Regions from separate parts of the Kingella sp. SNUBH-2017 genome, predicted to be linked through region 2. Evidence: predicted binding sites of a transcription regulator. Region 2 holds the regulator's gene; each other region holds the start of a gene.
What was found. The regulator FNR, encoded in region 2, switches genes on or off when oxygen is low (the NO sensors DNR and NnrR bind a similar motif). The targets are predictions, from matches to a motif close to TTGATNNNNATCAA.
Positions count from the first base shown of each region.

Region 1: OP500_RS00225 (bacteriohemerythrin) is a predicted target of FNR. The motif match lies at 1,877-1,890, and genes of this name have one in related genera.
Region 3: OP500_RS00450 (FeoA family protein) is a predicted target of FNR. The motif match lies at 2,174-2,187, and genes of this name have one in related genera.
Region 4: ubiU (ubiquinone anaerobic biosynthesis protein UbiU) is a predicted target of FNR. The motif match lies at 1,017-1,030, and genes of this name have one in related genera.

Region 1 is NZ_JAPHVK010000001.1:45,258-48,466, reverse strand. It holds gene OP500_RS00230 (ribonuclease catalytic domain-containing protein) at 1-1,804, opposite strand, end outside; gene OP500_RS00225 (bacteriohemerythrin) at 1,995-2,606, shown strand; gene OP500_RS00220 (DUF4870 domain-containing protein) at 2,844-3,209, shown strand, end outside.
Region 2 is NZ_JAPHVK010000003.1:107,026-110,234, forward strand. It holds gene OP500_RS03965 (VanZ family protein) at 1-77, shown strand, start outside; gene hemN (oxygen-independent coproporphyrinogen III oxidase) at 140-1,528, opposite strand; gene fnr (fumarate/nitrate reduction transcriptional regulator Fnr) at 1,626-2,363, shown strand; gene OP500_RS03980 (zinc-dependent alcohol dehydrogenase family protein) at 2,539-3,209, shown strand, end outside.
Region 3 is NZ_JAPHVK010000001.1:98,099-101,307, reverse strand. It holds gene feoB (ferrous iron transporter B) at 1-1,595, opposite strand, end outside; gene OP500_RS00450 (FeoA family protein) at 1,729-1,998, opposite strand; gene OP500_RS00445 (isochorismatase family protein) at 2,294-2,941, shown strand; gene rtcR (RNA repair transcriptional activator RtcR) at 3,066-3,209, shown strand, end outside.
Region 4 is NZ_JAPHVK010000003.1:5,126-8,334, forward strand. It holds gene OP500_RS03435 (TonB-dependent siderophore receptor) at 1-521, opposite strand, end outside; gene ubiU (ubiquinone anaerobic biosynthesis protein UbiU) at 1,152-2,159, shown strand; gene OP500_RS03445 (U32 family peptidase) at 2,275-3,195, shown strand; gene ubiT (ubiquinone anaerobic biosynthesis accessory factor UbiT) at 3,182-3,209, shown strand, end outside.

The DNA of each region.
Region 1 (3,209 bases), on a different contig from region 2:
TCACGGCAGCCTGAATCAGGCTGCGCGGGGCAATTTCCAGCGGAATGCCGGTGGCGCGTGCCACCAGCGGCAGGCCGTCCACGCGCACCAAGTCTTCCCGGAGCACTTGGGCGCGCACTTCGCGGATTTGCTGCTGTTCGAGATAAACCAGCGACCAATAGGCTTCCATGGTGTCCTGAAACTCGCGGTAGGCGGCGTGGGCGCTCTCAAAGGCGCCGACGGCGGCAAACAGGCCGTCGCGGTTATCGCTGTAGCGCGGGGCGGTGTCGGGCAGCAGCAGGGAAGCGAGCTGCTGCTGGTTGATGCAGTCGGCGGCGCGGCGCAGCGGCGAAGTGAACCAGCCGTAGTGGCTCAGATTCATGCCGGTGTGCGCTTCGCTGCGGGTGGACATCCGCACCCGCCCGCCGGCAGCCTGAACGCGGAAAATGGCGGGCAGATCGTGCTCGTCGAGCATTTTCGCCCAAGTGCTGTTGGCCAGTATCATCATTTCGCTGACCAGCGTGTCGATGGGCGAACCGCGCTCGCGCTTGGCCACGGCTACGCGGCCGTCTTCCTGCAGCCGCACGCTGTAGTCGTAGCGTTTGACGGTGTTTTCTTCAAAACGGTCGCGCTGTTTCTGCAATTCCTGAGCCAGCGTGAAAAGGTAGGCCAGATCGGCATGGTGGGGAAAGGCGCCGGCCGCGGCTTCGGCGGCGCCAGTGCCGGTTTCGCTGTTGAACAGCGGCTCGATGCTCTGGATGCGCAGATTGCAGCCGATGGCGACGCGCTCGATGCGGCTGCCGACATAGGCAGCCTGAAAATCGGGGGAGATGTCGAAATAAATGCTGAAAGCGGGGCGGATATGGCCTTCATCTAGGCTAAAGGCGGCAATCCAGTTGTCCGGCAGCATGGTGATTTTGCCGCCCGGGTAGTAAACCGTGCTTTGGCGCGCGGCAACCAGTTTTTCGATGTCGCTGCCTGCAGCCAGCGCCAGTGTGGGCGCGGCGATGTGGATGCCGACGCGGCGGCGGCCGTCGCCCAAATCCTGCAGCGACAGGGCGTCGTCCACTTCGGTGGTGTCGTCGTCGTCAATCGAAAAGGCGCTGATGCCCTCGGCCAGCGGCAATTCGGGCAGCGGCGGCAGCGGAATCTGCGGTGCGGCAGTGCCGTTTGGAAAATGGGCGAAAGCAAAACCTTCGTACAGATACTGCGGCAGCGACGCGATGCCGCCGGTGTGCCGCGCCAGCCCGTAGGCATCGGTTTTCAGCGCATCGGCCGCCTGGGTAAAGGCTTTGTAGGCGGGCGACTGCTTGTCGGGCGCATACAGAATCTGTTTCAGCTCGGCGGCCACGCCCTCGGGCAGGCTGCCTTCCTGCAACTCTTGCGACCAGGCGGCAATCTGCGCTTCCTGCTGCTTTTTGCGCTCGATGGCGGCCAGCGCCTGCTGCAAAACGTCGGCCGGCGCGGCTTTAAACACGCCTTTGCTTTTTTTGTAGAAATAGGCAGGCGCGGCATACAGCGCCATCAGCGTTGCCGCCAGCTGCACCTTGCCGTAGCCCGCGCCGAAATATTCGGCGGCGGCGTGCTCGGCGGTAAATTCGTCGCCGCCGCAGCTTTCCCACAAGAGATCGGTGTCGATTTGCGTCGCTTCTTCCTGGGCGCGCTCGAGAAAATCAGCCATATCGCCGTCAAACTCGGCAAAGACGTTGGCGGCTTTGATTTTGGCGCGCTTGCCGTGCTGGGTTTGCGCCTGATAGGTGGCGTCGGACTTCTGGATAACGGCGGCGGCTTTGAATTTGCCGCCTTCTTCGTAAAAAATATTCATGGCGCAGGCGCGGGCAGATGGCAAAAAGGGAGCGATTATAGTGAAGAAGCCCCGCCGCCGCCGAAAAATTGTTTGAGAAAAGTCAAACCAAGCCGGCGCGGCGCCCGGCAGCCTGAAAATTGGAACTGAAAATGCTGCAGATGCTGCGTCCGCAATCATGCCCGCACCAACACAGCAACGAAGGAACAACATGGCTCACATTTTCTGGACCGCCGACCTGAACACCGGCTTTGGCGAAATCGACAAACAACACCAGCAAATGGTTTTATACATCAACGAATTGAACGACGCATTTGAAAAAAGCGGCGCCAAAAGCGAAGACATCGGCAAAGTGCTTTTTGACCTTATCAGCTGCTCGATGAACCATTTCGACTACGAAGAAACCATGATGGAGCGCTCGGGCTACGCGCTAACCGAGCCGCACCGCCGCGTGCACCAGAATTTCGCCAACAAACTGATGGAATACCAAGGCCGCCTGCTCGCCGGCGAAGACATCAAAGACGAACTGCTCAACAGCCTCGACGGCTGGCTGTTCCGCCACATCCGCCTGAACGACCGCGGCTATATCGACAGCGTCCAAGCCGCCGGCCTGTATAACGACGAAGACTTTGCCGCCGCCATCCCCGATGCGCCGCAGCCGTCAAACTGGCAGCCTGAAAGCGCCGCCGCCCCGAGCACCGAAGAGACTAGCGACCAACGCATGGTGTTTAGCGATATCCGCGAAACCACGCCGCCCGCCGCCGAAACGCCCGCCGAAGCCCCCCGCTCCGCCGGCGGCTGGGCATCCGCCGATTTTGCCTAAGCGCCGCACCCTTGCCGTTTGGCGACGCTTGCAGGCAGTCTGAAACGTTTTGCCCAAGCAGCCTGAAACGGTTTTTGCCGTTTCAGGCTGCTTTTAAGCACCCGCTTGCCGCATCCCCTATCCGGCAGCCTGAAAACATTTGCCCGCCAGCTGGTAAAACAGTTGAAACGGCGGCGCAGCGCAGTTATAGTCCGCCACACTTTCATTTTTCATTGATCCCGCACCGAGGAAAACACCATGAGCGATTTGAATCTCAATAAAGAACCCGAACAGCCCGATTCGCAAAGCCTGGCCGCCCAAGCCCAAGCGGCCGGCGAAGCCGCCGAGCGGGTTATCGCCGAAGATGCCGCGCGCGCCGCCGCGCAAAACGCCGCCACCGCCGCCGTATCCGCCGACGATGCCAATCTGGCGATGCTCGCGCATCTGCTGAGCATTGTTTTCGGCTTTATCGCGCCGCTGATTATCTGGATGATCAGCAAAGACCAGCCGCAAAAAGGCTTTGTTGCCGACCAGGCCAAAGAAGCGCTGAATTTTCAGATTACCGTTATCCTCGCCATTGGTATTACCGTTGTGCTGATGGCGATTTTTATCGGTATTCTCCTT
Region 2 (3,209 bases):
TGTGCGGCGCCGGCCTGGCGCTGTATTTCGCGGCGCAAATCCAGCAAGCGCGCAGCCGCCGAACGGAAGATATTTGAAACAATAGTGAAAAAGGCAGCCTGAAAAGTTTCAGGCTGCCTTTTTGCTGCGTTTTGCGGCGCTATACGGTTTGCGAATATTTGGTACGGGTTTCGCTGTGGCGTAGGTAGCGGTCGAAAACCATGGCGATGTTGCGGATCAGGAAGCGGCCTTTGGCGCTTACTTCGATGCGGTTGTTGCTGATTTTGAGTAGGCCGAGTTGTGCCAGCTGCTGCAGGTCGGCCAGTTCGGCGGCGAAATAGCGCGCAAAGGGGACTTCGGTTTCGGCGGCGTAGTCGGCAAAATCCAGCGCGAAGCGGCACATCAGGTCTTGGATGATGTTGCGGCGCAGAAGGTCGTCGCGATCGAGATGGTAGCCGCGCATAACGGGCAGTTGTCCGGCGTCGAGGGCGGCGTAGTATTTTTCGATGTCGCGCTCGTTTTGGCTGTAGGTATCGCCGACTTTGCCGATGGCGGAAACGCCGACGGCCACCAGATCGCAGTCGGCATAGGTGGAATAGCCTTGGAAGTTGCGCTGCAGCCGGCCTTCGCGCAGGGCAACAGCGAGCTCGTCGTCGGGCTTGGCGAAGTGGTCCATGCCGATAAACACATAGCCTTCGGCATCCAGCCGGCGCACGGCGTATTGCAGGATGTCGAGTTTTTCTTCGCTGGAGGGGACGGCATTGGTGTCGATGCGCCGCTGGGGTTTGAAAATATGCGGCAGGTGGGCGTAGTGGTAGAGCGCAAGGCGGTCGGGGGCGAGAGAGAGGACGGTATCGAAGGTGGTTTCGATGCTGGAGAGGGTTTGATGCGGCAGGCCGTAAATCAGATCGATGCTGACGGATTTGAAACCGGAATTGCGGGCGGCTTCGATGACTTCTCGCGTTTCTTCAACGGTTTGGATTCGGTTGACGGCGGCTTGGACTTTGGGATCGAAATCTTGGATGCCGACGCTCATGCGGTTGAAACCGAGCCGGCCGAGATGCCCGATGGTGGCGGCGCCGACTTTGCGCGGGTCGATTTCGATGGAGTATTCGCCGTCGTCCAAGAGCTGGAAGTGTTCGCGGATCATGGCGAACACGCGCTCGAGCTGGTCGTCGGAAAGAAAAGTGGGGGTGCCGCCGCCGAAATGCAGCTGCGCCAGCGGGTGCCGTCCGCCCAGATGGGGGGCGAGCAGCGCCATTTCTTTTTCCAGATAGTTAAGGTATTCGTCGGCGCGGGTTTTGTCTTTGGTGATGATTTTGTTGCAGCCGCAGTAGTAGCAGATGGTGTTGCAAAAGGGGATGTGCAGATAGAGCGACAGCGGTTTTTCAGGCTGCCCGGCAAGGGTGTCGCGCAGGGTGTTTTGGTATTCAGGCTGCCTGAAAGCGTCGTGGAAGCGGTCGGCGGTGGGGTAGGATGTATAGCGGGGGCCGTTGGCGGGCAGGGAGGCGATCAGGCGCCGGTCGAATTGGATGGTGTGGGTGTTCATAAGGATTATTTATTGTTGGTATAAATTTTGTTAGAATAAGCCTGTTTTTATAAAAATTCATTGACTTTTGTCAAGCAGATAACCGATGCCACACTCAATGACGAAAAAATCCATCCCCCTGACTTCGCAATGCGCAACCTGCTCGTTCTACGAATTGTGCACGCCGGTTACGCTGGAAAACGGTGAGTTCGAACTTCTGGACGCGGTTGAGCGCCAGAGCCGCCGGATTAAAAAGGGCGAATATCTGTTTCACGCCGGCGAAGAATTTTCTTCGCTGTTCGCCGTGCGTACCGGTTTTTTCAAAACCACCGTTACCCTGCAGGACGGGCGCGACCAGGTAACCGGCTTTTTTATGTCCGGCGAGATGATGGGCATGGACGGCATCGGTATGAACCGCTACAGCTGCGATGCCATCGCACTGGAAGACAGCGAAGTGTGCGAAGTGCGCTTGGAAAGTCTGGAAGAGGCCGGCCGCCGCGCGCCGAAAATCAACACCCATTTTTTCCGCCTGTTCAGCAACGAAATCGTGCGCGACCAAAGCGTGATGCTGCTGCTGGGCAATATGCGCGCCGAAGAGCGCCTGGCCGCGTTCCTGCTCAACCTTTCGCAGCGTTTGCAGCACCGCGGCTTTTCCGCCAGCGATTTTATCCTGCGTATGTCGCGCGACGAAATCGGCAGTTATTTGGGGCTGAAGCTGGAAACCGTCAGCCGCACTTTGTCGCGCTTCAACCAAAACGGCTGGATTGCCGTCGATCACAAGCACATCCGTTTATTGCAGCCTCAGGCGCTGCAGGATTTGGTGGCCAGCAGCACCAAGGAAGTGAAAGCAGGCTGAGTGCGGGCTTGGCTGCTGTTTTCAGGCTGCTTGAAATGTTAAGAGTTGTTATAATATAACAAATTCTCGTTAATTTTTGTTTGACTTTGCGGTTTTTGTGCTTTATAAACAAGGCAGATAAGCAGGCGTGAAGCCGGTTTGTCTGCCTTATTTCATTTTTGAAGGAGAGAATACGATGAAAGCAATGGTTTATCACGGCGCCAACGACATCCGTTTAGAAGAAAAACCCAAACCACAAATCATTGACCCCACCGACGCAGTAGTGAAAATCGTCAAAACCACCATCTGCGGCACCGACTTAGGGATTTGGAAAGGCAAAAACCCCGAAGTGGCCGATGGGCGCATTTTGGGGCACGAAGGCGTCGGCATCGTTGAAGAAGTTGGCTCGGCGGTGAAAAACATCAAAGTCGGCGATAAAGTCATCATCTCCTGCGTCAGCAAATGCTGCACCTGCGACTACTGCAAAACCCAGCTCTATTCCCACTGCCGCAACGGCGGCTGGATACTCGGCTATATGATCGACGGCACGCAGGCCGAATATGTGCGCACGCCCTATGCCGATAACAGCCTAATTCCGCTGCCCGCCGCCGTGGACGACGAAATCGCCCTGCTGCTGTCCGACATCCTGCCCACCGCCCACGAAATCGGCGTGCAGAGCGGAGACGTCAAACCGGGCGACACCGTCTTCATCGCCGGTGCCGGCCCCGTTGGCATGTCCGCCCTGCTGACTGCGCAGCTTTACAGCCCCGCCACGATTATCGTCTGCGATATGGACGAAAACCGCTTGAAACTGGCCAAAGAACTGGGCGCCACCCATACCATCAATCCCGCGTCGGGCGACATTTC
Region 3 (3,209 bases), on a different contig from region 2:
GCGGCAACGACCACTTCGCGGGCGGCGATGCCGGGGATCATGGCGATGCACATTTCCCAAGTGAAACCCAGCGGGGCAAACAGGGGCTGGATAAAGCGTCCGATGGTGCCGGCCAAGCTGTAATCAATTGCTGCGCCCGTTGCGCCGTCGGGGGCGGCAGGCCAGCTAACGAGCGCCCACAACACCACGGACACGGCGAAAATAATCGTGCCGGCGCGTTTTAAAAACGCTTTCACGCGGTCCCACAGGCTGGTAAGGATGTGTTTAAAATTGGGGGTGCGGAAGGTGGGCAGTTCCATCAGCAGGGGAAACTGCTGCACGCTGCCCTGCCTCCGCGCCAGCAGTTTCATGATGTAGGCAACCAGCGCGGCGGAAGCGATGCCCAGCACATACAGCGCAAACAGCGTCAGCCCCTGCAAATTGAACACGCCGCCGACGGTGCGGTCGGGAATAATCGCGGCGATAATCAGCGCATACACGGGCAGGCGGGCGGAGCAGGTGAGCATTGGCGCGATGGCGATGGTTACCAGCCGCTCGCGCGGGTCGTGGATGGTGCGGGCGGACATCACGGCGGGCACGGCGCAGGCGAAGCTCGACAGCAGCGGGATAAACGAGCGGCCGGACAGCCCGCTTTTCGCCATCATGTTGTCCAGCAAAAACGACGCGCGCGGCAGATAGCCCGAGTCTTCCAACAGCAGGATAAAGGCAAACAGAATGGTAATCTGCGGCAGAAACACCAGCACGCTGCCCACACCCGCAATAATGCCGTTCACAATCAAATTGTTGAGCACGCCCTCGGGCATATTCGCGCCCACCCATTCGCCCAGCGAGCCGAACGCGCCTTCAATCAGCTCCATCACCGGCGCCGCCCAAGTGTAAACGGCTTGGAACACCATAAACAAAATGGCAAACAGAATCACCATGCCCCACACGGGGTGCAGCGCGATTTCGTCCAGTTTTTTGTGCCACGCAGGCAGTGTCATTTCGGTGCGGACAACTTGTTTCAGAATATTTTCCACTTCGTGATACAGCGCGTTGCTGTCCAGCTCTTCCAACTTGCGCTCCGCACCGGCGGGATTGGCGGGGAAAGTGCGCTTGCGCGGCAGCTTTTTCACCGCCTCGCGCACCGCATGAATGCCCGACGCGCTCACCGCCACCGTTTCCAAAACCGGCACGCCCAACAGCTCGCTCAGTTTTTCCGCATCAATCGCCAAGCCCCGATTGCGGGCGACATCACTCATATTCAGCGACACCACCATCGGCAGGTTCAGCGTTTTCAGTTCCAAAATCATCCGCAGCGTCATGCGCAGATTGGTCGCATCCGCCACCGCGATAATCGCATCGGGCGGAATGCCCAGCTTGCCCACCGCCATATCGCGGGCGACCGCTTCGTCGGGGCTGGTGGTGCGTAGGCTGTATGTGCCCGGCAAATCAATGATGTGCACCGCAGGGTCGTCCAACAGCGCGCCCTCGCGCCTGTCCACCGTAACCCCCGGATAATTGGCGACTTTGGCATGCGCGCCCGTCAGCCCATTGAACAGCACGGTTTTGCCGCAGTTGGGCGCGCCGACCAGCGCAAAATAGCTGAGTTCCATCAATATTTCTCCTTATGTTTTGAGTGTTTTTTACCGTTTCAGGCAGCCTGAAAATCGGTTTTGCCGCAGCGTTTCGCTTATTCAGGCAGCCTGAAAACACCGTTGGCAGGTTTTCTTTTGGCAGACCTCGTTTTCAGGCTGCCTGAACCACATGGCACATCACCTTCTGCGCCTCGTCCTTGCGCAGCGAAAACTGCGACTGGTTGCCCAGCCGCACGGCAAACGGCCCCCTGCCCAAAATACCGACCGCAATCACCTGCACCGGCATGCCGTCCGAAAAGCCCAAATCCGCCAAACGCCGCGCAACCAGCGGATCCAGCTCGCCGAAAACGGGGTTGGGCACGATTTCGGCGATGTGGGCGGTGGCGCCTTTTTTGAGTTGCGATAAGGGAACGGCTGACATATTTTTCCTCTCATTTCATTTTCGTCAGATTGAAAAAAGCCGCGCGGGCGGAAAACCCATACGGCGAAACGTGCTTCAACTTGATGCGGATTGCTTGAAATTCCATTTTATTAAAAATCATTATTAATTTTTGTTAATTATATTATTGCATTTGCAAATCATAAACCTGTCGGATTTGACGGAAATCAACTCTTGTGAAATTGGCTGTTTGGCAGTTTCAGGCAGCCTGAAACGGCGGCAAAGCTGTTTTTGTTTTCAGGCTGCTGCTAAAATGCTGTTTTTTTTGGAAAACAAAATGACCGTTGTTGCCATTGATATCGACCCGCAAAAAACCTTTACGCCCGTGTGCGCCGGCGAGTTGCCCGTGCCGTTCGGCGATGAAATCGTGGCGGAATTGAACGCCCAAGCCGCGCTGGCGGACTACCGCGCCGTCAGCAAAGACGCGCACAGCCCCGCCGCGCAATGGCTGTGCGCCAGCCATGCCGAAATTCTGCGCCCCACGGGGCTGCCCGACGCGCCCGAAAGCTGGGTGGCGCACGCGATGATTGGCAGCCGTGGGTTTGAGCTGCTGGACGGACTGCCCGATGTGCGCGGTTACGATTTTTGCGTGTGGAAAGGCATCGAACCCGATATGCACCCCTACGGCGCGTGTTACCACGACCACGCAGGGCGGCTGAGTACGGGGCTGATCGAGTGGCTGCGCGATGTGCGGGCGCAGGTGCTGGTGGTGGGCGGGCTGGCGACTGATTTCTGCGTGAAAGAGTCAGTGCTGCAACTAGCAAAGGCGGGCGGCTGGCGGGTGCTGGTCAACCGTGCCGCGTGCAGGGGCATCGCTGCGGACAGCATCGCCCGCGCGTGGGCCGAAATGGCGGCGGCGGGCACAATCCTGCTGGACGATGCGGCGGCGGTAAAAGACTATTTGGCGGCATTGGAGGCAGCCTGAAAAGCGGTTCTGCCGGTTTTCAGGCTGCCTTTACCCTACCCTGCCCGCTTTCAGGCTGCTTTCCCCACATTCCGCGCCGCGGGTTACAATCCGTCTGCCCGTCCAATCCGCAAGCGAAAACACCATGAGCGCATCGTCCCCCGCCCCCAAAACCCGCACCGTTATCAGCTTTCTCGGTACCGTGCTCGACAATGCGCGCGGTGCGGGGCGCTGGCAGAAGTGGCGGCCGAACATCGCCCTGCACCAGCAAACCGCGCAGCGTTTCGAC
Region 4 (3,209 bases), 100 kb from region 2:
GAGCGGGCGCGGCCGGCGAAGCGGTCTTCGGTGCTGCCGCCGTTATCGACTACATAGCGCACGTTCTCTTTGAGAATGTGGAAGGCGGCGAGCGTCGCGGAAAGCTGTTTGCCGGAGAATTTGGCGCCGGCTTCAAAGGAGCGGCCTTTTTCCGGTTTGGCACCGCCGGGGATGGCGTTGGCAATCGATACCTGCGGGCGGAAGGACGACGAGTAGCTGCCATAGAGCGACCATTGCGGGGTGATGCGGTAGGTTACGCCCAGCTGCGGAGTCAGGCTCCAGCCGTGGTTGTCGGTATTGGCTTTGAACACGCCGGCTTTGTTGGCGCAGCCGGCATACTGGTCGTAGTAGTCGAGACGGGCGCCGCCGGAAACAATCCATTTGTCGCCGAAATACACCGAATCGTTGGCATAGAGCGCGGCGGTTTTCAGGATTTCGGTCTGGCGGGTGTTATTGCCCTGGCCGTCGAAAGTATTGACGCCGGGGCGCGGCCACATGCCGCCGTACACCGGGTTATACATGTTGGAAAAGGTCGCGTTGTTTACACTTTTTCAGGCTGCCCGGCTTTCGTTTTTCGGCTGCATGATGATTTGGCAGGTTTTACCGCTTATCAAGAACCATGCGGCTTCGCCGTGCCTTGCGGCATTCTTGACAAGCGGCAAAACCTGCCAGTTGGGTCTGCATCCGAAATCCGAAAAGTGTAAACAACGCTGTTGATTTTTACACATAAGCCAGGTTGATGCAGCCGGCGGCGGCCAGCATCAGCACAAAGGTTTTGTGGCGGGTGGGGTGTTTCATCGGTGTGTGCTTTCACAAAAAAAGCGGCAGTTTCAGGCTGCCGGATTTGGTTGGGGGGGGGACGTTTTGTCCGATTCTTGCGGCGGCGGATTGTAAGCCCGTTGATGCGATTCTCAAAATGAAAATTATTATTGGCGCAATGTAAAAGTTGTATCCGGGCAACGGCGCTGTTTTTTCAGGCAGCCTGAAGAAATTTCAGCCGCTTTTTTCGCCTTTGCTTAACTCAAGTCAAGCAAATTAGCCTTTGGGCGGCCGGCGGCGACACTTGATTTTAGAATAGGCGCCCGCTGCGTTTAAGCATGCCGAAAAAGCGCAAGCGCATCGTTTGAAAACAAAAATAAGGAGCAGACAAAGTGAGAGCCGTCCCCGAGCTGGTGTGTCCCGCCGGCAATCTCCCCGCGATGAAAACTGCCGTCGACAACGGTGCCGACACCATTTACTTCGGCCTGAAAGACGCAACCAACGCGCGCAATTTCCCCGGCCTGAATTTCGATATGAAATCCGCCGCCTCCGGCATCGCCTACGCCCGCGAGCGCGGCCGCCATGTGCTGATGGCGATCAACACCTTTGCCCAGGCCGGCGAAGTGGAGCGCTGGTACGGCGCCGTCGATACCGCCGCGTCGCTGGGCGTGGACGCGGTGATTGTCGCCGATCCGGCGCTGATGGCCTATGCCTGCAAGCGCCATCCGAATCTGCGCCTGCATATGTCGGTGCAGGGTTCGGCCACCAATTACGAATCGATCAACCTGATGCGCGATCTGTTCGGCATCCGCCGCGTGGTGCTGCCGCGGGTGCTGACCATTGACCAGGTGCAGCATGTGATCGAAAACACCGATGTCGAAGTGGAAGTGTTCGGCTTCGGCAGCCTGTGCGTGATGGTGGAAGGGCGCTGCATTTTGTCGAGCTACGCCACGGGCGAGTCGCCGAATATGCAGGGCGTGTGTTCGCCGGCCAAGGCGGTGCGCTGGGAGCAGCTGCCCGACCGCATGGACGTGCGCTTAAACCGCGTGCTGATCGACCGCTTCAACCCCGACGAGCCGGCCGGCTACCCGACGCTGTGCAAAGGCCGTTTTGAAGTGAACGACGAAACCTATTACGCGCTGGAAGAGCCGACCAGCCTGAACGTGCTGGAAGTGCTGCCGCAGCTGATCAAAATCGGCGTGGCGGCCATCAAGGTGGAAGGCCGCCAGCGCAGCCCGATGTACACCGCTCAGGTTACCCGCGCGCTGCGCCAGGCGCTCGATGCCGCTGCCGCGCACCCGCAGGACTACCGCGTGGCCGAAGCGTGGAGTGGGGCGCTGGGCAAGGTCTCCGAAGGCAGCCAGAGCACGCTGGGCGCCTACAGCCGGCCTTGGAAATAGCGGCGCAGGCAGCCTGAAAAACGCCTGCGCTGTTTTCAGGCTGCTTTGGTTACGTCCAAACGGCTCTAAAGGCAGCCTGAAAAGCAAAATAACAAAGCATTGCAAAGGAACAAATATGAAACTTTCACTCGGCCCCATCCAGTTTTTCTGGCAAAAAGAAACCCTGCTCGAGTTTTACCTGCAGATGCTCGATGCCCCGCTCGACATCATCTATCTGGGCGAAACCGTCTGCTCGCGCCGGCAGAAAATGCGCTTTGCCGACTGGTTCGGTTTAGCTTGCGACCTGGCCGAGAGTGGTAAGGAGATTGTGTTGTCCTCGCAGGTTTTGCTCGAGAGCGAGTCCGATCTCAAGCGCCTGCGCAAAATCGCCGGACAAGAGCGTTTCAAAATCGAAGCCAACGATATGGGCGCGGTCAAACTCGCGCGCGAACACGGCATCCCGATTGTGGCCGGCGCCAGCCTGAATATCTACAACGAAGCCACCTTGCAGGTGTTCCGCGAGCTCAACGCCTACCGCTGGGTGGCACCTGCCGAGCTTGCGCGCGACAAAGTCGCCGCCATCGCCCTGTCCGAGCCCGCCATCGAAACCGAGCTTTTTGCCTGGGGCAAAATCCCGCTGGCCTATTCTTCGCGCTGCTTTACCGCCCGCCACTACAATCTCAACAAAGACAGCTGCGAGTTCCGCTGCCTCGACCATGAGCACGGCCTGACCATGAATACCCGCGAGCACAAGCCCTTTCTTACCATCAACGGCATCCAGACCATGTCCTACGGCAGCCAGATGCTGCTGCCGCACCATCAGGAAATTGCCGATGCCGGCGTCGGCGTGCTGCGCCTGTCGCCGCAGCTGATCGAAATGCCGCGCATCATCGAGCTGCACCGCGCCGTGCTCGACGGTGCCACCGACGCCGACACCGCCTGCGCCGAGCTGCAGGAATACGCCACCGGCACGCCGGTGGACGGCTACTGGCGCGGCCAGCCCGGCATCGAAGCCGTCCATCTCAAACAACTGGAGAAACAATATGCCACTGCCTGACATCGTCCTGCCCC